Regions from separate parts of the Gilliamella sp. wkB195 genome, predicted to be linked through region 1. Evidence: riboswitches for the same ligand, from Rfam matches in the RefSeq annotation. Region 1 holds a riboswitch; each other region holds the start of a gene.
The links. A riboswitch is a leader RNA that binds a small molecule or an ion and turns the genes downstream of it on or off. The one in region 1 is predicted to bind thiamine pyrophosphate.

Region 1 (12,091 bases):
TAGGCATACCGTAACCAAGACTTCTACACCAAGATCTCATAGAATCATAACTCCGATCACCATAACCTCGGTTGACGAACCACCGCTTTATAGTAAAACCATATTTAACAACAGGATTACCTTGACTGTCTTGACCGACCAACTCGAAGGTCTGAGGCAAAGTAGGTATAGAAATACGACCAGGATTGGCTGAATCATGCTGGGATTCGGTAGCGAAAGGACCAGTTAAAGTAACGCGTACACTTGTAGAAGTAGAATTAGACATTGTGACTGTGATCTCCCCCTGAGAAACAGGAGACCAAGACAACGCCTGATTACCCCCGCCAATAAGTAAATCAAAGTACAATCCATTAGCACCAGTAGTAGGAAAGTTTGAAGCATAGCGTGATGGGTCAGTTGATTGAGGAAGAAAACCATTATTTTGGTCCCATATCCTGGAAAGACCAGAATATGGATATGAACCTAAACTCAGACTAGGTCTGGCAAAACAAACCACCGGCGTAGCTTTAGGATTCAAGAAATAAGTCACACTACTTTCATTGAAAGCTCGACTATTAGGAACCCCATAACGTGTGGATAATGTACCACCAGTACTGGATAATGTAACGCGATAAGGTGCCTTACAAATCTCTGGCACAGTACTACGTGATACAGCTTGATTGTTTTTATCAACGATAGATAAACTTAAACGACCAGTAGCACTAACGCCAGAATCTCCATCATCATCACCCCAATAATTATTAGGTGGACCGATAAGAGTACTTAAATCGACTGAATTTGTATCAGTAGGAACGAACATACGAATATCAGCAAAACTCTGACCCGCAGCCGGCAAGGCGATTGGTGCTGAAGAAGATGAAGTATTGGTTGAAGGTGTATATTTAATTCCGTTAGATAGCGTAATCCCAAGCAGACCGTTAGCATCAACCGCACGTGTACGACCACCGTCGAAAGTCAGATACGGTGCACTACCCTGTATCGCATTCCTAGTTGTCTGTGATGTCAATGCGTGACCAGAAAAAGGAAGGAAAAGAGCCACGAAAAAAACAATCTGCCGGGATAATTTGGAAAAGCTGAAGGATCGAAAACAGGATCTGAAAGAGGATCCGGAAAACGATCGGAAAAAAGATCGAGAGGAGGATCGCGGGAGCGATCGCGCGAAAATTCGCGGAATTTCACTTGATTGCGTGGAAAAACAAGTTTCAGTGAAAAATTTAAGCTGAGAGCTGGACTTAGACGAATTTAAAAGATAGGTTGGCCAGGTTGCCTGTTGCCTGTTGCCTGTTGAAAATTATAATGCATTTTGGACTACCCTGTCAAGTAATTTTTTGATTAATTTGCAATTTTACACGTTTCTGTCAAATTTTAGCCCATTAGCTAAAACCGTGTAAAAAGTATAGTGATTGGAAAAACACGATGCAACACTTTTTTTCACTCACTTGCGTTAACTTTCGTAAAGAGGTTCTAAAATGGTTCTAGTTTATAATTATTTAACTGCTGTTTTAATTAGAGATATTGTGATTACAAATCTTTAAAATTAGAGCGATTGATCCTCGAAAATTTTATTTTAGGGCTTTAAATTAGAAATTTAGTGATTTTGATATTTTAATAATTTTTTAAGTGAAATTGAGAACCTCAAAAACCCCGCTCCTCAACTTTTTTGATGGAAAAACACGATAACTAAAGAGTGCCATATTTAGAACGGAATTATTTATTTTAGGCAACATTGCAAAACAAAATTTAGAACCCCAAAAACCCCGCTCCTCAACTTTTTTTGCGATAGAAACCTCAAAAATAAACCCGCGGGTAATTCAAACGTCGCTAAGCCGCTCAATCGCTTATTACGATTTCTTCGACTATTTAATTTTTAAATACATATCCTCTCCCTTTACGAAAGGATTTTATGCAATAACTTATCTGATCATATTTCATCCATTCGTAAGTCTGAATTTTTTCTATATGATAGTTATGATCTCTTACTACATTTCTATTTTAATTAGTTTTTAATAGTTTTATAATCAATCCCCTCAACTTATTAAAATCTTCGATTTTTAATAAAAACAATGTGTTAATTAAGAGTAAATTTTCAACGCAAGGGAGTATTAACATGAATGATGGGTTAAAGCTAGAAAAAATAAAAGCCTTATTTGAAAAACTTGAATTACCTGATTTTAATAGCTCATCAGTAATTTATGGTTCTATCCACCCAAAACTTTGGAGATTTGCACTTTTTCAGGGCGCAGCCGCTTTTGATATTAAACACTACCTTATTTATTTTAAGTCCGATGAAATTATTTTAATTGGCTTAACTCTCGCTGGAGATTTAACGAATGATGTTATTCGAATCCCGGTGACGTCAATTTCAAATTTCAAGTTCAAAAAAGGCTGGATTACCAGCAAACTTGAATTTACTTTGGCTGAAAACAAAAGGTATCCATTTATAGTACCTAATTTTGTGTTCATCGCAAAATGGCAAAAGCCAAATTTAACCCATATTGTTTCCACCTATTTTAATCAATAATTAACTCAATTATCTTTTACCTATATGATGAAACATAATTACCTAATATATTGTATTATTGGGTAATTTAATTTCATTTTTTACGTTTAATGTGTGATGCAGTCCTTGCCCATATCGGGAATCTGTGAATTTAATTATAGTGCTTAGCGCTTTATAAAAAGTCCGTATATGTTCTAACTTGCATATTTCTGTTTTCTAGTTTAATTTATCGTCACTAACCCATTCACTTTTTGAGATGAGACATGACGATATCATTTAAAGAGCAGCAACAACGGATCAATTTTGTTAAACAATTTTTTGCTGAGCAATTAGCTAATAATTTATCACTAATTGAAGTTCAAGCCCCACTTTTGAGTCAAATTGGTGATGGTGTTCAGGATAATTTATCTGGGACTGAGAAGGCGGTTCAGGTTAATATTAAGAGTATTCCTGATGCACAATTTGAAGTGGTTCATTCACTCGCTAAATGGAAACGTAAAATCTTGAGCCAACATAATTTTCCAGTTGGTGAAGGTATTTATACCAATATGAAAGCACTTCGCCCTGATGAAGATAAGCTCTCCCCTATTCACTCTGTTTATGTCGATCAATGGGATTGGGAAAAAGTGATTCGTCCTGAAGATCGGAATCTAGCTTATTTAAAACAGACGGTAGAGAAGATTTATAGTGCTATTAAGGCTACAGAAAAAGTGGTTTCAGAAAAATATCATCTTTCTTGTTTTTTACCAGAGTCGATCACTTTTATGGATAGTGAGCAGTTATTAAAACGTTATCCTAATTTGTCACCAAAAGAGCGCGAAAACGCGATTACTAAGGAGTTAGGCGCAGTATTTTTAATCGGTATTGGCGGTGATTTGTCAAATAAAGAAAAACACGATGTGCGCGCCCCTGATTATGATGATTGGAGTAGCGATAATGAGATGGGGTCTAAAGGATTAAATGGTGATATTTTAGTTTGGAATCCAGTTTTAAATAGTGGTTTTGAAATTTCGTCAATGGGTATTCGCGTCGATCCTGAGACGTTAAAGCGTCAATTAAAATTAACCAATAATGAAGATCGTCTCCAATATGCTTGGCATAAGGCATTAGCTAATGGTGATTTTTTACAGACAATTGGTGGCGGGATTGGACAATCTCGACTAACTATGTTGCTTTTACAACAACATCATATTGGGCAAGTCCAAGCAAGTGTTTGGGATGATGTAACCAAGCAAAACTATCAACAACTTTTATAATTCATGCTCAGCATGTTTTATCTAAAATGGTAAAGCATGCTATTTACTAGTCACTTTTATCCAATGCCATTTGCCAAAAATTTATTTCCAATTGCGTCGCTTGCTTAAATATTTGGCTTAATTGTTTAAATCGGTTTTCACTAATATTAAGTAATTGTCCTTCTATCCAAGCAATTTCTTTTTGTACTGCTTGTTGAAACTCCTTACTAGCATACATCTCAATCCAAGAGCGATATGGGTTGTTTTCGTCCCAACCTTGAATCCAATTGGCAATCATGCCATACCCAATTAAACAGGGCGCCATCGCTATGTGTATATCTAATATATCGCCTTGTAATCCTATATCAAGCACATAACGTGTATAATCGCTATTGGCTTTGGCTTCCTTTAATGTGCTTAGTTCATATTCAGATATGTGCCATTTTTTGCAATATTCAATATGCAGATCGAGTTCAACTTCAACAATGATTTTTAAACTCTCTAATGATTGACGAATTTGAGCAATGTCGTGACTTTTATATACTGCAAGTCCCCAAGCTCGGGAAAAGTTGATTAAAAAAAGATAATCTTGTTTCAGGTAGTATTGAAAACAGGTTAAGTGTAATGTGCCTTTTCCTAATTGTTGAACAAAATCATGTTGAATATAGTGTTTCCACTCGCTTGATTCAATCAGTGAGTTAAATGATGGCATAATGACTCCTTTTTGACAAATTCGCTATAAGGAGTTAAACAGATTTCTATAATAGACGTGTTTTAAACTCCCTTCGTCGGTATTAACCGAATCAGGTTCAACGGGTATAATCTCAGCCTATAGCACCCCGGTTAAACAAATTATAAAATTTATAAAATGGTTACTTAAATTTCCGTTTATTCTGCTTTTTGTTCAGTTTCCTGAGATTCTGTAGAAGTCGGCTCTGGAGTTTGAACTTTTTCTACTGGTGCCGAAGCTGGCGTTTGAACTGGAGCGTTACTAGGGCTGTAGCACTCGACGGGTTGTGGTGTGATTTCAACAGGTGTTTCAGGCTCATCTTTAACTGATTTTGATGATGGTGTACGAATATAAACAATGCTTTGTTTACCTCGATCACATGATCCAACGATTTTACCTTCAATATTTTGTTCATCTTGAGGAACAAGTTTTAATTGGAAGCTATTTTCATTAACACCGTTATTTTTAATTTTTTCGGCGATATTTGCACTAATTTCGTCACAATTGGACGCAGATGCAATAACTGGGAGACCTAATAATAACACTACTGCTAACTTTTTCATGATCTTTCCTTAAGATTATCGAGTAACTGATGCATTATAAAACGATTGTTTAAACTGTCCATATCGTTTTGAATAACGCTGCAAATAAATTTTATCAATAGATTTGAAAAAGCTAGCTTAGTATAGATTTTTTAGTTAATTCTGCTCTTGGTGTTGGTTTTCAAGTAATTTTAATTTATCTAGAACCCATGAGCGAATATCGGATAATTCGGCTTCAGATAATTGATTTACAAAGTCTCTTTTTGCGTGGAGTTGTTTGCGATCTTCTTCAGTCAAAACCACACCTTTTAAATTTAATAATACCTCTTTACGGTACATTGAGTAGATAAAATCTTTTATCAAATCATCGGAAAGATTAATATCAGCCATGGTGATTTCCTTATTTTATAAAACTCATTTGTTAATCATCAAATTTAGTTAATCTTTGTATAAATAACATTCTGATAGATTTTGAAGATGAATCCAGCCTAAAAAATAGGCTGACTTTTACTATAGTCTAATCACTATTAGATAACAATAGTAAATCGATAAATTAGATTAATCGATTAAATTATTCACTTTATTATTTGATAAGTATTTAACAAACCTGTTGATAACTCCATAACAATATAATAATTAATAAGTTATATGCAAGGTTAATTTTTAATCTTCTCTGATTTCTCAATTTTTGAGTAACAATTATCTAGCCTATTTCATAAGAATTGTGATTATAAAAAAATACAGCATATATTATGCTGTATAAAGAAAATATAAGGGAGTTAAAACAAGAATTTATAAAGCAGTAATAAACGCGGTTAAACCAAATAATACCCCTGGAAAATTAGCTATTGCAATTGGCCAATCCTTTTTTTGTCGTAATAAGCCATAACAGACCCATAATGAGCAGTTAATTGCTGCCGCTAAAGGTTGAGTTGGATTAGCTTTAAATCCATGAAGATTGTCGATAATTTGTGGGATATACGATACGTACATTCCTAATGATGCAAGTGTTGCGATAACACCCAAATAGTGAAAAGCTTTTGGAGAAAGATTCAAAATCAGCCTACCTGCTTATATATGAAAGGAGCAAATAATCTAACATATATAGCAAGTGAGTTAAATATTGGTGTACCGTGGTTTCAGATAATATTTTGTAAATAAAATGATAAGATTTTTTATGTGAATCTATTTTAAGTAATCGGATATGGTTTTTAATAATAAATGTTATTGCTACGAATGCCTTATATCAAACGCAAATTGTTATATCATATAATATAGCTAATAAGGCATAAAAACCGCGATTTTTTGATAGTTTTGTGATTATTTAGCTGAGATTCAATCCAATAATGAGATTTGAAGTTTACCGATTAACCCTACCTTGTTTGTCTAGGCAGTTATGATCTATTTATTAACGCCAAATACCTGTTAGAACAATCAATAAAAACTTAGTTCGCTTTATCTCATCAAATCTTTTGCAAAATGACCATAACTTAAACGTATAGCGCCAACTCGATCCCCAAAGTCAGTGCCTTGTGACACTATTATATGCTTTGCTAGTAATTGATTTAAAATAGCCAACTCTTGTGCCTGACTGCTAACGGGCAAATGGGCATATAGATGAAAACCGCCTGTGGGTATCTGGTAATTGATGTCACCTTTAAAATAGTCATCAAGCCAATCTATTAGTTGGTTAGCCTTCTGTTTTAATTGCTGGCGTAACCATTCTTGATGGGATTGGTAGTGATGAGTCAAATATTCTTCAGCTAAAAGTTGCGGTAATATACTTAATCCCGAGTCAATGTGATGCCTTATATTGGCTAGTTTTTCGATAATTTCTTTCGGTGCAATCATCCAACCAATACGTATATTGCGACCAATATATTTGGATAATGATCCTAAATAGATAACTTGATTACTGGTATCATATTTTTTTATCGGGTCGATATGACTCTTTTGATCAAAAGCTAACCCACTATAAGCATCATCCTCAACAATACCAATACACTGCTTTCGACAAAATGCCAATATCTGTTTTTTTCGATGATTACTCATCACACATCCCGTTGGATTTTGAAATATTGGATTTAGAAATAACCATTTAATTTGCCGTTCTAAACTGACTTTTTGTAAACTCTCTAAGGTTATCCCTTCAGCATCACACTCAATACCATATAACCGCAAGCCTGCTGCTTGAAATAGTGGTAATGAATAGAAATATGAAGGTGATTCAATGCCTATTGCATCGCCAGGTTTTAATAATCCTTGAGTAATTAAAAAGAGGGATTGCTGCGTTCCTGAGGTTATTAAAATTTGATCGGTATCAACCATCATACCAAATTGGTTCAACATATAATTGGCGATCTGCACTTTGAGTGTAGGTAGACCCAATTGCAATATGTCGCTTTGCTTTTCATAAGCAACCATTTCATGAGAGGTGATATTGGGTAACATTAATTTGGGCATCATATGAGTTGGTAAATCACCATTAGCCAAATCACAGATGTTCGCCATTTGCTGACGAGTCTGAAATACTTTTTGTTGATATACACTTTTGCGATTTTGATAGAAATGGGCTGGCAGTCGCCAGTTAATGGTGGAGTAAGCTTGAAGCCCCCATTTTTGATCATTAATAAAGGTTCCACTACCCTGCTTACGAACCAATACATTACGTTCAGTTAAGATATCTAGCGCATGGACAATAGTGGAGCGGTTAACGTGCAGATTTTTAGCCAACTCTCGCTCTGATGGTAATCTCTCACCCGCTATTAATACCCCTTGTTCAATGTAATTTTCAATCAACTGGATCACTTTTTTAAATAGTGCTCCGTCAAAAGCCGCTAATTTTTGTTTATTCCACATCGTCTATCAGTTTTTTGATTTATGCATAATTGGATGGGTTAATTATAGTCCAATTGGCTGTTTATTGTAGCAATTTTATTTTGAATAATACTTTATTTAATTAGGAGTAATCATGAAAACAGGTACACAAACAGTAAAACGTGGCATGGCACAGATGCAAAAAGGCGGTGTGATTATGGATGTAGTTAATGCCGAACAAGCAAAAATTGCTGAGCAAGCAGGTGCAGTGGCTGTAATGGCTTTAGAACGTGTTCCCTCTGATATACGCGCTGCTGGAGGCGTAGCACGAATGGCTGATCCAACAATCGTTGAAGAAGTGATGAAAGCAGTTACCATACCTGTTATGGCAAAAGCGCGAATCGGTCATATCGTTGAGGCACGCATTTTAGAGTCCATGGGCGTAGATTATATTGATGAAAGCGAAGTGCTGACACCAGCGGATGAACAATATCATTTATTGAAAGATGAATTTACCGTACCTTTTGTTTGTGGTTGTCGTGACTTAGGCGAAGCACTGCGTCGAATTGGTGAAGGTGCTTCGATGCTACGCACCAAAGGTGAACCAGGAACAGGTAATATTGTAGAAGCAGTAAGGCATATACGTCGAGTGAATGAACAAATTCGTTTAGTTGTTGGTAAATCAAAAGATGAGTTGATGACATTTGCTAAAGAGATTGGTGCACCTTATGAGTTGATATTACAAATCAAACAACTGGGTAAACTACCGGTTGTTAATTTTGCTGCTGGTGGCATTGCTACGCCTGCTGATGCTGCATTGATGATGCAACTTGGTGCCGATGGTGTGTTTGTTGGTTCAGGTATTTTTAAATCGCAAAATCCGGAAAAATTCGCTAAAGCAATCGTTCAAGCAACAACATATTTTGACGATTATCCAAGATTAGCTGAACTTTCAAAAGGATTAGGTGGAGCGATGAAAGGTATCGAAATTAGTAAATTAAGCGAATCTGAAAGAATGCAGGAGCGAGGTTGGTAATGAGCTCAAAAGCAAGTAAAACCATTGGTGTGCTTAATTTACAAGGCGCAGTGACTGAACATTTAAATATGCTTGCAACTATTGATTTAGTCATCCCAATTGCAGTAAAAAAGCCCGAGCAATTGAGTCAAGTTGATGGTTTAATTATTCCGGGTGGTGAATCAACAGCAATAAGTCGTTTAATTCGGCAAAATGGCTTATTTGAACCAATCCAAGAGTTTGCCAAGCAAGGTAAAGGGATCTTTGGTACCTGCGCGGGTTTGGTGCTTTGCGGTAATGAAACAAGCCATAGCGAAGTTGAACAACTGGGTTTGATGGATATTGTGGTTGAACGTAATGGATTTGGTCGGCAAATTGCTAGCTTTGAGACGATGTTAGATATTGCACCTATTGGCAAGCAAGTTCCAGCTGTTTTTATCCGAGCGCCCTATATTGCTAAGGCGGGCAAGCAAGTCACACAACTTGCTTTTATTGATAATCATTGCGTAATGGCAGAGCAAGATAATATTTTAGTCTGCTCATTCCATCCCGAACTAACGACCGATAACCGCATAATGCGCTATTTTATTGAAAAATGCTGACTGTTTTTCTCTTATATAAAAAGATATTCGATTATAGGCACTAATTATTGGTGCCTTTTTCTCCTCAAAAACCCCGCTCCTCAACTTTTTTTCTATTTTTTAAGTTATTCCTAACTTATTTCTGATTTTAATGTATTTGAAGGGAATAAATCGGATAAATAAGTAAATTTAGTTTATTTGATTATTGGCACTAATTATTGGTGCTTTTTTTCCTCAAAAACCCCGCTCCTCAACTTTTTTTATCTATTTTTTAAATTACTTGTAATTTATTTTTATCTGTCTTTATAATGTGTTAACAAATGATAAATAAAAAAGGTAAATAAATTATGATGACAGGAAGTTGTTTATGTGGCAAGGTTGTCTATCAACTAAATAATGAGATTAAAACAATTGTGTATTGTCATTGCTCGCGTTGTCGCAAACAAACAGGTTCGGCTTTTAATGCTGCAACAGCCATTAACAAGGAAGATTTAACTTTTATTAATGGCGAAGAAAAGATAAAAATTTTTTCATGCTCAGGCGTTAATCGCCATTTTTGTGGTCAATGTGGTTCACACCTTTTTTCTAGTCGTGATAATGATAATCATAGTTATCGATTACGTATTGGCCTAATTAATGAACCAATTAATGCAGAAAAGCGTATTCATATTTATACCGGTTCAAAAGCGAATTGGGATATTATTTGTGATGGTTATCCTGAATTCGAAGAAGGAATCCCCCCAAAATAATTCGATGTTAATATCATTCGCTGGATGATGTTTATTTTCGAAAGCTAAGTCTGCTTTTAAAGGCCTTCATTACGTTGCCAATGGGTTTTATGCGCAAAACCCATTAGGTTATTTGTCATCTTGATTTGTTGCAATTGAATAGACCAAATCGGTGCTTTCATCACTCTGGCAAAAGGAAAGGCATGATAATAAAGTTTATAAGCATGACTTGCTTGATTCTCAGCAAGCAATTGAGCGTTGCCCGTAAATTGTATCCCTTGAATTTTGGCAATCGATTTTGGACTAATGCTAATCGTGCCAGCAACATTAGGATTTTTTAGCATCGCTTGTGCGTGTTGGGTTTTCAATTCTGATAAGAAATATAAGCACCAATTAACTTCATCAAATACATAAAATGCGTTGCATGACCAAGGTTGGTTTTCTGCTAATATTAGGCTCAAACTTAACACATGTTGCTGTTTAATAAATTGCACGATTTTATGGTCAGATGATTTCATTATTTTATTCAAATTTTTGATTAAGACTCATATCCTCACCCCAGCGCGGTAAACTAGGTACATCAATATCAAACAGATCAAGCGCTCTGGCAACACTATGAGTGATAATATCATCGACACTTTCAATATGTTGATATAACGCAGGAACAGGTGGAAAAATAATTCCCCCCATTAATGTCACCGCTTCCATATTTTTAATGTGTCCTAGATGTAATGGGGCTTCTCGTGTCATTAACACTAAGCGACGACGCTCTTTTAAAACGACATCAGCAGCGCGTGTTAATAAATTATCAGATAGACCATGAGCTATTGCTGCCAGTGTTCGCATCGAGCAAGGTGCAACTAACATGCCCATTGTTTTATATGACCCACTAGCAATTGCAGCGCCAATATTGTCAACCGAATAGACCATATCGGCTAAAGATTCTAATTGTGCTAACTGGGATTTAGAATGTTCGTAATTCCCGGTTATTTTAGCCGCTTTTGATATGACAAGATGGGTTTGAATGTCCATTGGTTTTAGGAGTTCTAAAGCTTTTATACCATAAGCAAAGCCTGTTGCGCCACTTATACCAACTATCATTCTTCTCATATTGATTCCTACAGTCAAATTTCTGAATTTATTTTAACTTAGATTAGTGCGTTAAGGTATGGGAATTTTTTTAATCGCGGAGTGAAAGTCACCGCTAACCTTTTTGTTAGCGGTGGAATTTGATATAACTTATTCTTTAGCCATTGGTTGTTCAACTACTTTTGTAGTTTGTTTACCTTGGATGGTTTTAATTTTGTCACCATAAGTTTTTACAGCTTCTTTATTTGATAATAAGCTATATGTTAGCTTAAAGTCAGCGCTTTTACCTGGTTCTAATTGAGGAACACGTTTTTGTTCACGTTCAATAGTAACTGGATAGGCAAAGCTTGTACCTGGCTCAATACCGGTCACGTAACCTTGTTTAAGCGTATCGGTGTTTTTCCATAATGTAAGCACTGGTAACTGTTTAGTATTAAATGAAATACCAACCCCTTTATCACCTGCTTTGTTAGCCAACATCACTTGAGTTTGATTTTTTGAATCCGCATAAGGGAAGATGTTATAAACCATTTCGTCAAAGTTTTTTGTTGGTCCTAAATAGGTTTGCCAATTTTTAAGGCCGGTAGCCGCATAATCATTGAATGGTGAAACTTCTTTAACAGGTGCAACAAATTTTGCCCCTTCTTCAAGGATTGGTGTACCAAAATTGCTGTGATAGATAATTTGATAATCACGCGGGTAATCACCTTGGTTAGTCACAGTATCGTGAACAGTAAACTCTTTAGTTCCTGGTACATGAGAAATTCTAACCCAAGTTTCTAAATTGCTTTTTTTGAAAGCTTTTTCTTTGATAAGACCACTAACGGTAATGGTGTATGGTGCTTCGTCTTCAA
Region 2 (12,091 bases), on a different contig from region 1:
TAGCTCCAACCTCAAGCTCAACTAATACGTTAATGATGGGCGATGCGCTGGCAATTGCCGTTATGCGAGCTCGTGGATTTAAGGAAGAAGATTTTGCTCGTTCACATCCAGCTGGCAGTTTAGGCGCTAAACTATTAAATCATGTAAAAGATATTATGCGTAAGGGTGATTTAATTCCTAGAGTACCACAATCTGCAACAGTTCTTGATGCCATGTTAGAATTAAGTCGTACTGGTGTGGGGTTAGTTGCAATATGCCAAGATGATAATAAAATAGTTGGCGTTTTTACAGATGGCGATTTACGTCGTTTGTTACTAAAACATGGTACATTACAAGATAACATTGTCGATGTAATGACAAGTCCAGGCCATCAAATACCTGAAACTTGGAAAGCGGTCGAAGCTTTAAAATCATTTAATGATCATAATATTACTGCTGCACCTGTGGTAAATAATCACGGCGAATTGGTTGGTGCGCTGAATATTCATGATCTGCATCAAGCAGGTATTAGTTAATCGATTAATAAATACCTGTTGCAAAATGGGGCTATCTATTGAGATAATTACCGACCTAAATTTTTGTCGTTAGACGGAGATCCAAGTAAGTTACACAATTCAATACCGAAATGATGAGTTATTTAAGTCATTATAAATTGATATTGTGTTGTAAATTTTAACCAAAATTAATAGATGATGAAACTACAATGGCAGAAAAGCGAAATATCTTTCTAATTGGCCCTATGGGGGCAGGAAAAAGCACAATAGGCCGACAAATTGCACAACAGTTAGGTATGGAATTTTTTGATTCTGACCAAGAGATCGAGAAACGTACAGGTGCTGATATTGCATGGATTTTTGACTTAGAAGGTGAAGACGGATTCCGAGCCAGAGAAGAGAAAGTCATTAATGAGTTGACTGAAAAACAAGGTATAGTTCTTGCTACTGGTGGTGGTTCGATTTTATCTAAAGAGACACGTAACCGTTTATCAGCTCGCGGTATTGTAGTTTATTTAGAAACTACAATAGAAAAACAGATGGCAAGAACCCAGAAAGATAAGCGTCGTCCTTTATTACAAGGTGGCAATACTCCCCGTGAACTTTACGAAGAATTAGCCGAAGAGCGTGATCCACTTTACGAAGAGATCGCTGATATTACGATTAAAACTGATGAGCAAAGTGCCAAAGGTGTTGCTGGATATATTATTGAAAAAATAGAACAAATTTAAAATTTCAATTTTTTAAATTCGGCTGGCCATGAGGCAATAAACCATTTGAAAGGAGTTAATATGCGTGTAGATAAAGATGATCGTTATATACCAGAACAATCAAGTAAGTCTTCTACGCCTTCTTTTAGTATATCAACTTTTTTTCAGCATTATTCGAAGAAAAAATTGATTATTATGGGATTAGCTTTAGCTATTATTGTCTTGTTGGTTTGCTTTGTGATATCTCGTCCTTCAAAAAAAACAACCATACTGACTCCTCCTGAAGTCAATGGTGTTTCGTCGACGCAAACGCCTGATTCAACAATCAGTGGCGATAGTGGGGCGTTAGCGCAAGGTCAACAAAATTCTGCACCTGTGCCACCAGCCCCAATTAATAGTAATGTTAATGAGCACGATAATGGGGTTAGTCAACCTCCAGCATCAACACAGTCAACATCGGGTTCTAGACCAGAGCTGCAACCAACGGGTAACAGTACAACTCAAAATACTAGTGGTTCATCAACTAATTTAAATAAACCAATAAATCCAGATAGAGGCAATCCTACTGTTTCTAACTCAAATAATAGTGTAATAACAGGTAATAATTCAACTTCGATTGCCAAAATTAAGAATGATCAGTTTTCAATTCAACTTAGTTCTTCTAGTTCAGTTGATGGTTTGAAAAGATTGGTTAAAGAACATAATCTCACTAATTACCAAATTTATGAAACCAAACGAAATAATGTTAAATGGTATATATTAGTTAAAGGTACATATGATTCTGCTGACGAAGCCAGAAAAGCGATCAAATCTTTACCAAGTGCACTACAAAAAGATAAGCCTTGGATTAAATCTGGTGAAACAATTAATAAAGAAAAATCAGCAAAATAGGAGTTTCCGTTGAAGAAGCAACGAGCCTTTTTAAAATGGGCTGGAGGAAAATATGAGCTTGTGGACACAATTAAACAATATCTACCAGAAGGGGACCAACTCATTGAGCCCTTTGTAGGCGCTGGTTCTGTTTTTTTAAACACAAACTTTAAAAGTTATATTTTAGCTGATATCAATCATGATCTAATTGCGTTATTTAGGTTATTACAATCCAATCCTGATAAGTTTATTAATGATCTTAAGCTATTATTTAATCATCAGAATAATCAAGCTGAGGCTTTTTATCAGCTACGAGATGTCTTTAATTATAGTAAAGATCAATATCTACGATCGCTTTTGTTTGTCTATTTGAATCGCCACTGTTATAACGGTTTATGTCGCTATAATAATAGCGGGCTTTTTAATGTACCTTTTGGACGTTACAAAACTATCTATTTTCCTGAGAAGGAGCTCTACTATTTTGCTCAAAAAGCACAAAAAGCTGAGTTTATCTGTACTCCTTATCATGAAGCAATGAAAATGGCAAAACGCAATTCTGTCATTTATTGTGATCCGCCTTATCTTTCTCCAAATGAATCTATCGGTTTTACGGCTTATTATTCCAATAATTTTGGTTTTGAAGAACATAAGCGATTGTCACAATTAGCAGAAAAAATTGCTTATAAAAAAAATATTCCTGTACTACTATCAAATCACGATACAGAGTATACCAGAACGTTATATAGTAAAGCGCGCCATCTTTACCGTGCAGAAATGCGACGCTCAATTAGCTGTGCTGGCGAAGGACGCAAAAAAATTGATGAAATATTAGCCTTGTACCAAAAATAACCTATTTTATGTATAAGGTTTTATTAGTAGAGGTATGTTATGAAAGAGTTTATTATTGCACCATCAATATTATCCGCTGATTTTGCTCGTCTTGGAGAAGATACGCAGAAAGTATTAGACGCTGGTGCCGATGTTGTCCATTTTGATGTAATGGATAACCATTTTGTACCAAATTTGACGATGGGTAGTATGTTTTGTAAGGCTCTTCGTGATTATGGTATTAAGGCTCCGATTGATGTTCATTTGATGGTTTCGCCGGTTGAAGATTTAATTACCTCATTTGCCAAAGCTGGCGCAACTAATATCTCTATTCACCCTGAAGCTACTATTCACCTTGACCGTTCTTTGCAATTAATTAAAGATCATGGTTGCAGTGCAGGAATTGTACTTAATCCTGCAACGCCGTTAGATTATTTGGATTATGTGATGGATAAAGTCGACATTATTTTATTAATGAGCGTTAATCCAGGTTTTGGTGGACAATCATTTATACCAAGTACTCTAAAAAAATTGCAACAAGTTAAACAGCGCATTATTGAGTCTGACAGAAAGATTCGTTTAGAAATTGATGGTGGTGTTAAAGTTGATAATATCGCTGAAATTGCCAGAGCGGGTGCTGATATGTTTGTTGCTGGTTCGGCAATATTTGGTCAACCGGATTATAAAGCCGTAATTGATGCAATGCGTAAAGAATTAGAAGGTGTTAACCATGGCTAAGTTAAATGATATTCAAGCTATTGCTTTCGATTTAGATGGAACTTTAGTCGATAGTGTGCCTGGCCTTGCCTTAGCTGCACAAAAGATGTTAGCAGATTTGGAGTTACCCACCGTTACTAATGAGCAAGTAAAAAACATGGTCGGTAATGGCATTGATGTCATGCTCGAACGCGTATTCAACGTGATTGGTCGCAATCCGTCTAAAGAGGATTTCAATAAAGCGAAACAGTTGTTTAATCATCATTATGATAAGGTTATGGATGAGCAAACAACGCTATTCCCGCATGTTAAAGAAACCTTAAAAACGCTTTATGAAAATCATTATCCCTTAGCTTTAGTTACCAATAAACCTGCACAATTTTTACCTGCTTTATTGACGTCATTAGGTATTAAAGAATACTTTTCATTGGTACTTGGTGGTGGTGATGTGATTAAGTTGAAACCACACCCTGCCCCACTTTATCAAGTCATGGCAACCTTTGGATTGTTTAGTGATCAGTTGCTGTTTGTTGGTGATTCAAAGAATGATATTACTGCTGCTAAAAATGCTAATTGCCCGACTGTAGCATTAAGTTATGGTTATAATTATGGGGTGTCGATTGCATCTAGCAAGCCTGATTTTTTATTTGATGATTTTAAAGATATTTTAACCTTATTACCTCAGCCAAAGGCTGATGCAAAAAAATAATGAGTATAAATTAGGAATAAATTATGAGTAAACCAATTGTATTTAGTGGCGCTCAGCCATCAGGAGAACTAACATTAGGCAACTATTTAGGGGCTTTGAAGAATTGGGTGTCTTTGCAAAATGAATATGATTGCGTTTATTGTATTGTCAATCAACATGCGATCACGGTCCGTCAAGATCCTAATAAGTTGCGAAAAGCAACACTTGATACGTTAGCGCTTTATTTGGCCTGTGGTATCGATCCACAAAAAAGTACTATTTTTGTTCAATCACAAGTACCAGCTCACGCTGAATTAGGTTGGGCGTTGAACTGTTATACTTATTTTGGTGAACTGAGCCGTATGACGCAGTTTAAAGATAAGTCATCTCGTCACTCTGAAAATATTAACGCCGGGCTATTTGATTATCCAGTATTAATGGCTGCTGATATTTTGTTATATCAAGCTAATTTAGTTCCTGTAGGTGATGACCAGAAACAACATCTCGAGTTATCACGTGATATCGCTATGCGTTTTAATGCACTTTATGGCGATATTTTTACTGTTCCTGAGCCGTTTATTTCTAAAGTAGGTGCTCGTGTGATGTCTTTACAAGATCCAACCAAAAAGATGTCTAAATCAGATGAGAATCGTAACAATGTTATTGGTTTACTTGAGAATCCGAAAGATGTCGAGAAGAAGATTAAACGGGCAATGACCGATTCAGACGAACCACCTGTTGTACGTTATGATTCAAAAAACAAAGCCGGTGTTTCAAATCTGTTAGATATTTTGACAGGTATTACAGGTAAGCCGATTGCTGAACTTGAAAAAGAGTTTGAAGGCAAAATGTATGGTCATCTAAAAACCGAGGTGGCGAATCAAGTTATCGAGATGTTAACCGGTTTACAAGCAAAATATCATCAATATCGAGATGATGAAAATTATCTTCTTTCAATTATGCAAGAAGGAGCACAAAAAGCTCGCGCTAAAGCAGAGCCTACGTTGAAGAAGGTTTATGATGCAATCGGTTTTGTATAATCTAAAATAAGATTGCGATTATTACTAAACAATATCAAACGGCTTTAATTGATATGAGCTCTATTGTTCTAATAATGAGTTAGGTTGAGGCCTTTTGATTATAATAGGTTTATTATGAAAATTATCATTCTTGGTGCAGGCCAAACTGGTAGTGCACTTGCTGAATATTTAGTAACTGAAAAGCAGAACGATGTGACTGTCGTTGATGAAGATCATGATAAATTGCAATCTTTGCAAGAGCGTTTTGATTTACAAGTCATTTGCGGTAAATCATCTTACCCACAAGTATTAGAGAGTGCTGGCGCGGAATCAGCCGATATGTTAGTTGCCGTTACCAATTCTGATGAAGTAAATATGATGGCTTGTCAGATTGGGCATGTGATGTTTAATATTCCACAAAAAGTTGCTAGAATCCGTGCTCCTGAATATAACGATGAAAGATACCCATTCTTCAATAAAGATTGTATCAACATCGATCATATTATTGCTCCTGAAAACTTAATTACAAATCATATTAGCCAATTAGTTCAATATCCTGGTGCTCTACAGTTTGCTTCGTTTTATGATAATCGTGTCTGTTTGGTTGCTGTAACCGCTTATTACGGTGGTGCGTTAGTGGGGAGCGAACTATCCGAACTTAAAGAGCATTTACCACATGTCGAAGCGCGTGTTGTTGCTATTTATCGTCAAAATCGTTTTATTCGCCCAATAGGTTCGACTTTAATTGAAGCTGGAGACATGGTTTATTTTATTACCCCTCCTCTTAACATTAAAGCTGTAACCAGTGAACTACAACGGCTAGAAAAACCTTATAAACGTATTATTATTAGCGGTGGTGGTGGCGTTGCCATTGCTTTAGCTAAACGTTTAGAGAATGATTATCAAGTTAAGTTGATTGAACGTAATGCAGAAAAAGCTGAATTAATAGCTGAGCAGTTAGTTAATACCACCGTGTTACATGGTGAATCATCAGACCAAGAATTATTATCACAAGAGCAAGTCGAGTTAACCGATCTGTTTGTGGCGGTCACTAGCGATGATGAAGCCAATATTATGTCATCTATGCTGGCAAAAAGAATGGGGGCAAAAAAAGTCATCGTTCTTATCCAGCGACAAGCCTACTTAGAATTGATTAACGATAGTGTTATTGATATCGCGATTTCACCACAACATGCCACTATTTCAGAACTACTAAGCCATGTTAGGCAAACGGGTGTAGTTAAAGTTGTCTCATTACGCCAAGGTGAATCGGAAATTGTCGAAGTAGTTGCTCGTGGTGAAGCGGAAAATTCAAAATTAGTCGGTAAAAATATTAACAGTTTAAAATTACCTTCAGGTGCTACGATTGGTGCCGTGGTTCGTGGTGAAGATGTAATTATAGTAAATACGGATTTAATGATTGAAGATGGCGATCATTTAATAATTTTCTTACCGGATAGACGAGCCATTAGTGATATAGAAAGATTATTACAATAACTTGTTTAATTTTTAAACTCAGTTCATAATAGATTCAATTTTATCCAAATTTGTTATTTAGACTCGGGGTGTTTTTTGTTAGAGCAAAAAACTGAGAATTTACCCGTTGAACCTGATCTGGATCATGCCAGCGTAGGGAAGTCTCTGTCTTAATTACCGCTTTTGACACATTCTTCCCTTAATATTATTTATTAGATAAGGAAAGAATATGTCGGTCATTAAATTATTTTCAAATCAGGATGCCATTCCTTTTATTGGGCAAGTTCATCAGAAGCGACCTTTAATCCATTGTATTACCAATGATGTGGTACAAAATTACACTGCTAACGTTCTTTTGGCGATTGGGGCTTCACCAGCGATGGTGGTAGCTGAGCAAGAAGTTGAGGACTTTGTTGCCATTGCAAATGGTTTGTTAATTAATATTGGCACGATCAATAGTCACAGCGCTAAAAGCATGTTACTAGCCGCCGCAAAAGCTAATCAAACTCCTTGGGTATTAGATCCTGTCGCAGTTGGAGCAGCATTGAAATATCGTACTGAAATTGCTAAGCAATTATTAACATTTAAACCGACAGTTATTCGAGGAAATGCTTCAGAAATTCTAGCATTAAGTGGTCAACAATCATCATCAAAAGGGCCTGATGGGCTGGATTCTACTGATTCTGCATTAGATGCGGCAATGCTATTAGCCAAGAAATATCAAACCATTGTTGCAATAACAGGTGAGACCGATTATGTCACAGATGGTGAGCAGGTTTATAGCATTGTTGGGGGTGATATCGCGCTAACACAAGTAACTGGTACTGGTTGTTCATTATCTGCGATTGTGGCAGCATTGATTGCAAGTTCTGAAGATCATTTAAAGGCTACTGCTTCAGCCTGCTTTATGATGAAAAAAGCGGGTGAACTCGCTAATAAACAGCAAGGGCTAGGTACTTTTGCTATGTCAATTATTGACCAACTTTCTCTTTTCACCACAAATAAGGATTTTTGATGAAGAAGCAACTTGATTTAACACTCTATTTAGTACTTGACCCAGTACTTTGTGATGGCATAAATGGTATGGTTAATACCACTAAGTTTGCAGTTGAAAATGGTGTTACTGCCGTTCAATTACGTTCAGAACAAGAATATTCAGGTAGAAATTGGTATAAAGCCGCCCAAGCTTTAAAAGAAGTATTAATCGACACTCAAGTTCCACTATTGATTAATGATCATATTGATATAGCTTTAGCTGTCGATGCCGATGGTGTTCATGTTGGACAAAGCGATCTACCTGTCGAAGTTGCACGACGATTAATTGGAGAAGATAAATGGATAGGGCTTTCAGTCTCTAATTATTCGCAACTTGAGCGCGTTCCTTGGCAACTAGTCGATTATCTAGGTATTGGCCCTATCTATCCAACCCCCACCAAAAAAGATGCAGCAGAAGCAATAGGCATCGCCCAATTGACTGAACTTGTTAAAGCAAAACAATGCCCTGCCGTTGCGATCGGTGGTATCGGTGTAAACAATTTAACTGAAGTGATTCAAACTGGCATTGAAGGTATTGCCGTTGTATCCGCAATTTGCGGGCAAGGAGATATTGCTAAGGCCACATCTGATTTGATTAGAAAAATAAGACAAGCAAGATAGGAAATTAAACCATGACAACAGTTTCATTAACTATAGCGGGTAGCGATCCTAGTGGCGGTGCAGGTATTCAGGCCGATTTAAAGGCCTTTTCAGCGCTTGGCGCTTATGGGATGTCAGTCATTACTGCTTTAACCGCACAAAGTACACAAGGTGTTAATAGCATATACCAAGTGCCACCCGAATTTGTTAAGGCTCAATTTAACACACTTTATCAAGATATCCATATTGATAGCGTTAAAATCGGTATGCTGATGAATAAAGAGATTGTAACCACGGTTAATCATCTATTAAGCAATAATCCTATTGCCAATATTGTTCTTGATACGGTAATGATAGCCAAAGGGGGGCATCCTTTATTGAGAAATGATGCCATTACCGCTATTCGAGAATTGCTATTACCATTAGCCACCATCATCACCCCTAACCTTCCAGAAGCAGCAGCATTACTTGATTGTCATGAGGCACAAAACGAAGATGAAATGCAACAACAGGGTTATGAGCTACTCAAATTAGGCTGTCAGGCAGTATTAATGAAAGGGGGACATTTGCCAAGTCAAGAAAGTCCGGATTATTTAATCACGCCAACAAAGATCATCAGAATGGCATCACCACGTATCCAAACTAAAAACACTCATGGTACAGGTTGCACATTATCGGCAGCTATTTCAGCATTACTACCAAAATATGAGTTAGAAGAAGCCGTTAAACAAGCAAAAAAATACCTACAAGGTGCCATTGAAAATGCAGATAATTTGAAAATTGGTAAAGGAATTGGACCTACTCACCATTTTTATCAATGGTGGGACACCGCAGGAAAAGGCTAGAAAGCTAAATGTAGTATTTTCGGCAAACGCTATTTTCAACAGCTATATACTTCATCGACAATCCGTGCCAATGAAGTATATGAAAACTTTTTTAGTGCATTATCTAATCAAATAGAGGCTATTGGATATTTGTATTATCTAGTATTTAAGCGATTGTCTTAATCGTTTAAAATGAGAAATTGTAAATAGTATTGCCTTAATACGAAATACCCACAAACTCAAACCCCGCTTGATTAACGGCTTGAATTGCAGCTTCTTGTGAGATAGTACCACCTTCTATATCAACCTCATGCTTCGCTAAATCAACGGTCACTTTAGCTTTAGGATCAATATCATTAATTGCTTTAGTAATGGTTTTAACACAATGTTGACAACTCATATTATCGACGATTAATTTCATCATTATCCCCTTTTGTTATCTATAATTCATCTAGTGCAACGTTGGAACATCTATAATTAAAATAAATTTGTCTGTCATATAAAGTATAGTGATTATATTACGCCAATAAGCCTACAAAAAAAACACCTCAGAATAGTGAAAATTTATAAGATTTATATCTGTTATTAATAAAACGTAATGATTGAGCGTTTCTGCTCCTTTATACTCAAATAAACCATGGTGCCAAGAAAAATAAGCAAGGTTATCCTTCAAGAATAAAAATTGAATAACAGAAATAATCGACTTATACAAAATTAGATTGTATATTTATTCATCTATGTGGTTTTGATAATAAAGATAGTTTTTGTTTTTAAATATAATTTTAACTTAGATGTATAGTTCCATTTTTATTTTTTCTCATAAACGATATTCAGGTTAATTAGGAGCCTAAAATGCAGCATATTATGGAAACGATTAGAAAAACAGAACAAGAATTTGTTGATATTCGACATCAGATTCATAAACATCCTGAGTTAGGTTTTGAAGAGAAAAAAACCAGTGATTTAGTTGCAAATAAGCTATCTGAATGGGGCTATGAGGTTCATCGTGGTCTAGCAAAAACTGGCGTCGTTGGTGTTTTGAAAAATGGCGCTAGTAATAAGAAAATAGGTATTAGAGCTGACATGGATGCATTACCTATTGTTGAAGCTTCGGGTAAACCTTGGAGCAGTGTTAGCCATGGTAAATTCCACGGTTGTGGTCATGATGGGCATACCACTATTTTGCTATGTGCAGCTAAATATCTTGCCGAAACACGCAACTTTGATGGGACTTTACATGTCATTTTTCAACCAGCTGAAGAGTTGTTATATGGTGGGAAAGTGATGGTCGATGAGGGTTTATTTAAACAATTTCCTTGTGATGTGATTTTCGGTATTCACAATATGCCCGGATTTAAGGAAGGCCATTTTTATTTTAAAAACGGTGCTCTTATGGCTTCATCCGATACGATTCATATCACCATCAATGGGAAAGGTGCTCATGGAGCCATGCCTGAGCGAGGAATTGATGCGACGCTTGTTGCTTGTTATATTGGCATTGCTTTACAAAGTATTGTTTCCCGCAATGTTTCACCCTTTGAGAAAGCTGTTATCACGATTGGTTGTATTCAATCTGGCGAAGCCCCCAATGTGGTCAATAGCGATGCATTGATGAAGCTAACCGTCAGAGCATTAGATAATAATACCCGGACTTTATTGCTCAAGCGTATTACCGAAATTGCCACTTCGCAGGCGGAAAGTTTTGGCGCCTCAGTTAAAATCGAACATATCAATGGTAGCCCTGTTTTACATAATGGTGCTAATGCAACAAAATTTGCATTAGAAGTTGCTCGGAAATTAGTCGGTAAAGATCGTGTTCATGATAATTGCCATCCTTTTATGGGCAGTGAAGATTTTGCTTTTATGTTAGAGAGCAATCCAAATGGTTGTTATATGATTATCGGCAATGGAGACGAACCAGGATTTTGTAGTGTTCATAATCCTGGTTATGATTTTAATGATAAATGTATTGTTCCTGCTGCGTCATATTGGGTTGCATTAACTGAAACATATTTAAGTAAATAAGGATAAATCGCTTCTATGTCTGGTTTAAATATGTCAACTTCAAAGAGTTCTAGTACCGCGCAATTTAAAAGTTATAACCGGTTAACATTAGGCATTGTATTAGGGGTTATTACTTTTTGGCTGTTTGCTCAATCAATAGTCAATGTTGGACCGGCTGTTCAGCATACTGTTGGTATCACTCCAGCCTCTTTTAATTTAGCAGTAAGTTTGACTGCACTTTTCTCTGGCTGCTTTATTGTGGTTGCTGGTGGTTTAGCTGATCGCTTTGGACGAGTTCGTTTTACTTACTTTGGTTTTATTTTAAGTATTATTGGTTGTCTTTGTTTGATTTTCGCCCAAGGAGAAATATTATTTACCTTTGGACGCATTATTCAAGGCTTATCTGCAGCTTGTATTATGCCATCGACTTTAGCATTAGTGAAAACCTATTATCAAGGTAAAGATCGTCAGCGTGCATTGAGTTTTTGGTCGATTGGATCTTGGGGCGGCTCGGGCACTTGTGTGCTTGCTGGCGGTGCAATAGCGACTTATTTAGGTTGGCAATGGATCTTTATAATCTCTATTATCTGTGCTGTATTAGGTATGCTTTTGTTGAAAGGAACTCCTGAAACCAAAATTGAAGATCCTTCGAGTCTGCCAAAATTTGATTATGTAGGGCTATTTGTTTTTGTTATTACGTTAGTTTCATTAAATCTTGTGATAACCAAAGGTTCTACTTTTGGATGGACTAGTGTAGCAACATTATCGTTGGCTACCGTTTGTTTTGTTTTTATGATTTTATTTTTTGTTATTGAAAAAAGTAAAG
Region 3 (8,189 bases), on a different contig from region 1:
CCCCTCAACCGGCAAGACGATTGGGGTTGTAGATGATAAATTGGTAGAAGGCGTGTAATTAGTTCCGTTAGATAGTGTAATCCCAAGCAGACCGTTAGCATCAACTGCACGAGTACGACCACCGTCGAAAGTCAGATAAGGTACACTACCCTGTATCGCATTCCTAGTTGTCTGTGATGTCAATGCATGGCTGGAAAAAGAAAGGAAAATAGCCACGAAAAAAACAATCTGACGGGATAATTCGGAAAAGGATCGAAAACAGGATCTGAAAGAGGATCCGGAAAACGATCGGAAAAAGGATCGAGAAGAGGATCGCGGAAGCGACCGCGCGAAAATTCGCAGAATTTCACTTGATTGAGTAGAAAAATAAGCTTCAGTGAAAAATTTAAACTGGGTGCTGGACTTAGACGAATTTAAAACATAGGTTGGCCAAGTTGCCTGTTGCCTGTTGCCTGTTGAAAATTATAGAACATATGCGACAATCCTGTCAAGTAATTTTTTGATTAATTTACAATTTTATATTTTTCTGCTAAATTTTAGCCTAGTAGCTAAAACCGTGTAAAAAGTATAGTGATTGGAAAAACACGATGCAACACTTTTTTTCACTCATTTACGTTAACTTTTGTAAATAGGATCTAAAAAGGATCTAGATGATAATTGATTAAACGCTGTTTTAATTAAAGATTATCATCATTACAAATCTTTAGAATCACTGTTATTCATCCTAAAAAAATTATTTTAGTATTTAAAATAGTGGTTATGATCATTTAAAAGTTTTAAGTGAAATTTAAAACCTCAAAAACCCGGCTCCTCAACTTTTTTTTACGGAGAATTCTAATTATGAATAATAACTTATCCCTAACAATTTAGCTATCTCTTGATTTTCAGCTAGCTGTTTTGGTTCTGCATTAAATATGACGTTTCCATTTTCAATAACCACACAGCGGGAAAAATGGCTAAGTGACTCATCCAGATAATGCGATACCATCATTAAGGTCAGATTAAATTCACTACAAACCTGATTCACCAATGCCAACATTTCAAAGCGAAGAGCTTGGTCAAGAGCAGAAAATGGCTCATCTAATAATAATATAGGACGATGTTGTATAAGACAGCGAGCCAAAGCCACGCGTTGCCGTTGGCCACCCGATAGCTGTTCGGGATAGCGATGGTTAAAGCCTTCCAGCCCTACACGAACCAGTATATCATTAATAGTCGTTTGTTCAGCTCGACTCAGTTTTAATGTCGGCTTAATGCCTAAAGCAATATTTTGTTCAACCGTTAGATGGCTAAATAAGTTATTTTGTTGAAATAGCATCGATACAGGGCGTTTACCGGGTAACGTTGTTGTGACATTTTGGTTATTTAAAATGATTTGTCCTGATTTAGGAAAGATGAACCCCGCAATCAAGCTAAGTAATGTACTTTTGCCCGCGCCACTTGGTCCGACAATAACAACCCGCTCTTTAGCAGCAATATTTAGCGTAAAGTGCATGTTGAAGTTGTCATATTGATATTCAATTTTTTGAAGTTCGATCATAATCCATCACAACCAATAAACTAAAAGATAAAAGTAATAATATCGCCGCTGTCACGATACTTTCTTGATAATGATAATGCGATATCTGTTGATATAAATAATAAGGTAACGTGGTCACCGACTGCCCGCCAAACAGAGCTATTACCCCAAAATCGCCCAATGACAATATGGCAGCAAGGGCAAAACTCATCAACATAAGGCTTTTTAACCCCTTAAAATCGACCAAATAAAAATGCGTTAATCCATTGATATTAAGGGTTTGGGTTAATTGCCAATAGCGTGCAGTAATATCATACATCGGCGTAGCTAAATTTTTAAGGATGAAAGGTAGCGCCATTAACCCATTACAAACCATAATTAATAAGCAGATAAAAACAGTGTGATGACTATAACCAAATAACAATAAAAACAATCCCGATGCTAATACCATGTTTGGTATGGCTAATATCAGTGAGGCAACCAGCATAAGCCGATTACTTAATTGACGTTGTTGGTTAATCAATAGTCGGCAATTGGTCCATAGCAAAAGTAACCCAAGTAACATCGCTATCATAGCGGAACCTATAGCAATAAGGATTGAATAGAGTAAGGCTTGTTGCAACATCGATGTGAGTAATGAGATTTGGAAAAAATAGAAACCTTGAAAAAGTATGGTAATCATCGGAGACAGGATAAATAATCCCCCTATTACGATAATGATCATGCTAATCATTTTTAGCCAATTGGTTATCGGTAATTGATAGTTGGAGTGACTAAATTTAACACTCAGCTTTCTATCATTTCTATTTATTTTCTGCATCAAGCTGATAAAAACAATACAGCAAACCAACTGCACGCAAGATAGCAATGCGGCTTGTAATAGATCAAAGTCTCGCACCGCTTGATAAATAGCCACTTCCAACGTGGTGTATTTTGGACCACCACCCAATGCAAGCACTATGGCAAAACTCGAAAAACAGAGCATAAAAATAAGTGCTGCCATAGGCAATATTTGTCTACGAAGTAACGGCCATTCAAGTAATTTAAAATAGGTAAATGTTGAAAAATTAAGTTGTGCCGCTAACTGTCTTTGTTCTATAGCAACACTGTTTAATGTTTTGTAAAAGAGCACACAAGCATAAGGAAAATTCAAAAAAACATGAGCCAACAAAATACCTTGCAAGCCATAAATAGGAAATGAAAATGGGATATGCAGTACTTGGCAAATGTAAGCCAGTAAACCTTGTTGCCCATATACCGACAACAACCCTGTCACAACCACTAAAGCGGGTAAAATAAAGGTAATTGGCATTATTTTTATCAGTAACTTTTTACCTTTAAAATCAATAAAGGAGAGCGCCTTAGCCATTAATATTGCTGATGCCAGCGAAAGTATTGTCGATAACAAAGCTTGATAAAAAGTGATCCAAACAATATGAAGTACATAACTATCAAGATAAATCGTCAAATTTCCTGACTCCAAGGCAAATCGCCAAATAGCAATAAGTGCCGAGCTTAAAATGATGAGTATTAAGCTCGCAGCACTTATTCCGGGTAATAACGATTTAAATTTTAACATTGACGATACGGGATCTATTGACTAATTGCCGATTGCCATTCTCGAATCCAAGCTTTTTGATGTTTTTCAATCTCTGCTGGCTCAAATTCTAACGATTTATTGACCGAATTAATTTGCGCAAAGGCATTAGGTAGATCCGTTTTGATAATCGGATACATCACATTTTTCTCAGCAAATTGGTGTTGGACTTCAGGTGTCAGCAAATAACGTAAAAATTGGCGCGCTAGGTCAATTTCTTGACTGTATTTAATAATTCCGGCGACTTCAACTTGACGATAGTGTCCTTCATCAAAAATAGCTGCTTCGTAGTGATGCTCGTTTTCATTAATGATATGTGCCACTGGCGATGTACTGTAACTAAGTACAAAATCCGCTTCGCCTTTTAAAAACATACCATAAGCTTCGCTCCAACCTTTGGTGACTGTCACCGTGTTTTTAGCGATTTGTTGCCACGCTTCTGCTGCTTTATCACCATAAACTTTTTTTACCCAAAATAGTAAACCGAGTCCTGGTGTACTGGTTCTTGGATCTTGGTAGATGATTTTCAAACCGGCTTTATTTTCAACCAGTTCATGTAAAGAATGAGGTGGATTTTTGACTTTGTTATTATTGTAGATAAAAGCAAAATAACCAAAATCATAAGGCATAAAACTATCATCCCACCAATTGGTGTTGAGATTGTCGGGTTTAGCGATTTGATGAGGAATAAGAATATTCGCTTGTTTGGCTTGCTCTAATAGGTTGTTATCTAACCCTAAAATAACATCCGCATTCGTTTTATCGCCTTCAAGGCGAATACGATTTAAAACCGACACACCATCACCTAATGTCACAACCTCAAGTTGGCAATTGCATTGGGCTTCAAACCCTTTTTTGATTGCCTCACCGGGTCCCCATTGTGACATAAATGAATTATAGCTATAAACCGTCAAAGTGGGCAGTTCTGCATTGGCTAATGGGCTAAAAAGTGAAAATAGAAAAATAACAGGTAGTAAAAAGTTTTTACAAAACATTTTGCCTCCAAAGAAATAGGTAAAAGACAAAAGGTTTGAGCAGATATAATAACTCAAATCCCTCCGCTGGCATTATCCAGTTCAGGTTCGACGAGTTATGTCAATCAATCTGACACTCTCAGCCCACTAGGGCACCCCGTTGAGAACGACATTAGTTTAGAGGGTGAAGGTATAATTGTAAATAGTTACCTTCAACGGTTGCCTGCAAACTTATCTATGATTTTGGAAGAGAGTAACTGCGCTTGATCAAACTGATAGCTTTATAAAATTTCCGCTTAGCCCCATTTGTAATCAGAAAATCGATTTCTTGCTTATTTAAGGAGTGAGTGAGTTTTGCATATTCATTCAAAAGGATATTTTCACCATGATTATCATAGTATTTTGTCAATTGTGAATCTTATTTCTTGCAGATGACCTTGAGCAAACACCGAAGTTGAAAAGAGCAAAAGGATATTGATAATCAGGTAGTTAAATAAATTTCGGCACCTGTTTTCTCTTTATTTTTTTATCTATTTTATAATTGAGTTGATAGATTACATCTAAATAAAAAAATTTTCGTTTATAAAAGAATCAGCTATTTACTTGTCCTTAACTAATCCCACAGTGACAATTTATCAATTTATCAGTATTATATTGGGCATTTTATTTTAAACGATTAGGTTCAGTGTGAATATTCAACAACTATTAACACAACGTGTTTCTCAAGCAATGATTATGGCGGGTGCTGATAAAAACTGCGACGCTTTAATCAAGCAATCAGCTAAAGCCCAATTTGGTGACTACCAAGCAAATGGTATCATGTCTACCGCTAAAAAATTGGGAATGCCACCACGAGCATTAGCTGAAAAAGTTTTACAACATCTTGATATTGATGATATTGCCGATAAAATCGAGATCGCCGGTCCTGGTTTTATTAATATCTTTTTAAAAGATAGTTGGATTGCTGAACAAAACGAAGTCGCGCTAAATAGTGATAAACTGAATATTACTTTACCAGCCAAACCACAAACTATTGTGGTTGATTACTCTGCACCAAACGTAGCAAAAGAGATGCACGTCGGCCATTTACGCTCAACCATTATTGGTGATGCTAGTGTCCGAGTATTAAGCTTTCTTGGTCATAATGTTATCCGTGCCAACCATGTTGGTGATTGGGGAACCCAATTTGGGATGTTAATCGCCTATCTTGAAAAAATGGAAAACGAACATGCCAACGACATGGAACTTTCAGATTTAGAATCGTTCTATCGCGCAGCTAAAAAACATTACGACGAAGACGAAGCCTTTGCCGAAAAAGCCCGTAATTATGTCGTAAAACTTCAAGGTGGTGACCAATATTGCCGTGAAATGTGGCGAAAACTGGTGGATATCACCATGACACAAAACATTGCCACATATAAACGCCTTAATGTCACCTTATCGGTTGAAGATACAATGGGCGAAAGCATCTATAACAGTATGCTACCAGGCATTGTTGCCGATCTAAAACAGAAAAAATTAGCGGTTGAAAGTGACGGTGCCATCGTCGTATTTCTAGATGAATATAAAAATAAAGAAGGCGAACCAATGGGTGTTATTATCCAAAAACGTGATGGTGGCTATCTTTATGCAACAACCGACATTGCCTGTGTAAAATATCGTTACGAAACACTTCATGCTGAACGTATTTTATATTATACCGATTCACGTCAACACCAACATCTAGAACAAGTTTGGGATATCGTACATAAAGCGAAATATGTACCAGAATCCTTAAAACTTGAACACCACATGTTTGGAATGATGTTAGGTAAAGACGGCAAGCCGTTTAAAACTCGCTCAGGTGATACCGTAAAATTAAACGACCTGCTTGACGAAGCAACAGAGCGTGCAGAAGCACTAATTAAAAGTAAAAATCCCGATCTTTCTCCAACAGAACTTGCCAAAGTGATTGATGCAGTAGCGATTGGCGCAGTGAAATATGCCGACCTATCCAAAAATCGTACCACCGATTATGTTTTTGATTGGGATAACATGTTGTCATTTGAAGGCAATACTGCACCTTATCTACAATATGCCTATACACGCGTACTGTCGGTGTTTAGAAAATCAAATATCAACGAAGATAGCTTAACTGGTAATATCAATTTAGGCACGGACAAAGAGCGAACATTAGCAATTCGATTAATTCAATTTGATGAAACCGTTTCAACCGTTGCTGCAGAAGGCACACCGCATGTGCTGTGCGCCTATTTGTATGATATCGCCACCCTATTTTCTAGCTTCTATGAGCACTGCCCAATTTTGGCAGCCGAAAATGAAGACTTGAAACATAGCCGTCTAAAACTGGCATCTTTAACAGCAAAAACCCTTAAAACCGGTTTAGATATGCTTGGAATTAAAACGGTTGAAAAAATGTAACAAAACCAGCCACCGATATTGTTCAATATCGGTGGTATATCGCCACTTAAAAACATCTTAAAAATTTCAGCATTTAAAATTGAGGGGAGTTTTATAAAACCAAATTCATCCCAAAAAATCCTCAACTTTTTGATATAAAAACACAACTAAACGCCACAGCTTAAAGCTGGATTATTCATATAAAACAATATTAAAAAGTAGGATTTAGAACCCCAAAAAAACCGCTCCTCAACTTTTTTTGAGATAAAAAAATGCAAAAATAAACCCGCCGAGGCGGGTAATTCAAACGTCGCTAAGCCACAAACTCGCTTTTTATGGCTAAACGACGTTGACTCTTAGCTTACTTTTAATGACTCAACACTATTTTTTATGCCCCCCGCCCTAAGGATTAAGGACGAAGAAATAAAAACTAAGGATAGGCACAAAGTCCGTCGCTGCCTAAGAGGCTCTGCCTCACCACATTACCACGCTGCGTACCCACGATAACCTGGTCACGACCAATGGAGTCACTAGTCCAGAAAAAAAGTTCGAAGGCGGTGCCAACGGTATTATAACCCCACTCAGTGAAAAAACCCGAACCTATATGACGCATAAAACTATTACCAAATGAGGAAGGAGTGGCACTAGGTACAACTAAATCTTTACGAACTGCATTGGTTAAATCCTTTACGCGAGGCATTCGATAACCGATACCATTACACCAAGATAAGGCAGGAGAATAATTGCCATTCCAAGAAACACGGTGGACGAACCACTGCTTCAAAGTAAAACCATATTTAACAACTGGATTACCTTGACCATCACGACCGACCAACTCGAAGGTCTGAGGCAAAGAAGGTTTGGAAATACGACTAGGATTGTCTGAATTAATCTGGAATCTAGTAGCGGAAGGACCAGTTAAAGTAACACGAACGCTTGTAGCTGTAGAATTAGTCATTTTAACTGTGATACCACCCTGAGATATTGGAGGCCAAGACAACGCCTGACTACTGCCACTAATAAGTAAATCAAAATACAATCCATTAGCACCAGTAGTAGGAAAGTTTTGACCGTAAGAGGATGGCTCATTTGACTGAGTGAGAAAACCCTTAGTAGGGTCCCATATCAAAGCTGGGCCAGCATAACCACCTGAATTAGGTCTGGCAAAACAAACCATCGGTGTAACGTTAGGGTTGATGTAATAAGTTACACTACTTGCACTGAAATCACTACGATTGGGAACGCCATAACGTGTAGATAATGTGCCGTTAGTACTTGATAAGGTAAACTTATAAGGTGCCTTACAAATTGTTGGCACTGTACTACGTGATACAGATTGACCATATTTATCGACGATAGATAAACTTAAAGAACCTGTAGCAGTAATGCCAGAATCACCATCTTCATCCCCCCAATAGTTATAAGGCGGACCGATAAGAGAACTTAAAGCGACTGAATTAGTATTAGTAGGGACCAACATACGAATATCAGCAAAACTCTGACCTGCAACCGGTAAGACGATTGGGGTTATAGATGAAGAATTGGTAGAAGGCGTATAATGTTTACCATCAGATAGTGTAATACCAAGCAGATCGTTAGTATTAACAATACGAGTACGACCACCGTCGAAAGTCAAATACGGCGCACTACCCTGTATCGCATTCCTAGTTGTCTGTGAAGTTAATGCGTGCCCCGAAAA

Region 2: it holds a riboswitch for thiamine pyrophosphate, as region 1 does, so the genes downstream of both, thiM (hydroxyethylthiazole kinase) here and tenA (thiaminase II) in region 1, are expected to answer to the same signal.
Region 3: it holds a riboswitch for thiamine pyrophosphate, as region 1 does, so the genes downstream of both, thiB (thiamine ABC transporter substrate binding subunit) here and tenA (thiaminase II) in region 1, are expected to answer to the same signal.

Annotation. Positions count from the first base shown of each region.
Region 1 covers NZ_LZGP01000018.1:6,037-18,127, forward strand. The annotation lists gene A9G08_RS04910 (hypothetical protein) at 1-1,039, opposite strand, end outside; gene A9G08_RS04915 (hypothetical protein) at 2,108-2,521, shown strand; gene asnA (aspartate--ammonia ligase) at 2,764-3,756, shown strand; gene tenA (thiaminase II) at 3,803-4,447, opposite strand; TPP riboswitch at 4,499-4,587, opposite strand; gene A9G08_RS04930 (DUF1161 domain-containing protein) at 4,624-5,028, opposite strand; gene A9G08_RS04935 (hypothetical protein) at 5,164-5,397, opposite strand; gene A9G08_RS04940 (SemiSWEET family transporter) at 5,800-6,063, opposite strand; gene A9G08_RS04945 (aminotransferase-like domain-containing protein) at 6,463-7,866, opposite strand; gene pdxS (pyridoxal 5'-phosphate synthase lyase subunit PdxS) at 7,976-8,860, shown strand; gene pdxT (pyridoxal 5'-phosphate synthase glutaminase subunit PdxT) at 8,860-9,441, shown strand; gene A9G08_RS04960 (GFA family protein) at 9,768-10,169, shown strand; gene A9G08_RS04965 (pyridoxamine 5'-phosphate oxidase family protein) at 10,226-10,666, opposite strand; gene A9G08_RS04970 (UbiX family flavin prenyltransferase) at 10,671-11,258, opposite strand; gene A9G08_RS04975 (aldose 1-epimerase family protein) at 11,388-12,091, opposite strand, start outside.
Region 2 covers NZ_LZGP01000037.1:34,740-46,830, forward strand. The annotation lists gene gutQ (arabinose-5-phosphate isomerase GutQ) at 1-515, shown strand, start outside; gene aroK (shikimate kinase AroK) at 704-1,225, shown strand; gene A9G08_RS10045 (SPOR domain-containing protein) at 1,286-2,095, shown strand; gene A9G08_RS10050 (Dam family site-specific DNA-(adenine-N6)-methyltransferase) at 2,105-2,923, shown strand; gene rpe (ribulose-phosphate 3-epimerase) at 2,963-3,640, shown strand; gene A9G08_RS10060 (phosphoglycolate phosphatase) at 3,633-4,328, shown strand; gene trpS (tryptophan--tRNA ligase) at 4,352-5,347, shown strand; gene trkA (Trk system potassium transporter TrkA) at 5,462-6,823, shown strand; TPP riboswitch at 6,878-6,979, shown strand; gene thiM (hydroxyethylthiazole kinase) at 7,032-7,817, shown strand; gene thiE (thiamine phosphate synthase) at 7,817-8,458, shown strand; gene thiD (bifunctional hydroxymethylpyrimidine kinase/phosphomethylpyrimidine kinase) at 8,470-9,282, shown strand; gene A9G08_RS10090 (heavy-metal-associated domain-containing protein) at 9,479-9,685, opposite strand; gene A9G08_RS10095 (M20 aminoacylase family protein) at 10,114-11,286, shown strand; gene A9G08_RS10100 (MFS transporter) at 11,302-12,091, shown strand, end outside.
Region 3 covers NZ_LZGP01000024.1:248-8,436, reverse strand. The annotation lists partial or broken gene A9G08_RS06180 (hypothetical protein) at 1-216, opposite strand, end outside; gene thiQ (thiamine ABC transporter ATP-binding protein ThiQ) at 839-1,540, opposite strand; gene thiP (thiamine/thiamine pyrophosphate ABC transporter permease) at 1,518-3,098, opposite strand; gene thiB (thiamine ABC transporter substrate binding subunit) at 3,113-4,111, opposite strand; TPP riboswitch at 4,152-4,260, opposite strand; gene argS (arginine--tRNA ligase) at 4,778-6,511, shown strand; gene A9G08_RS06155 (hypothetical protein) at 6,921-8,189, opposite strand, start outside.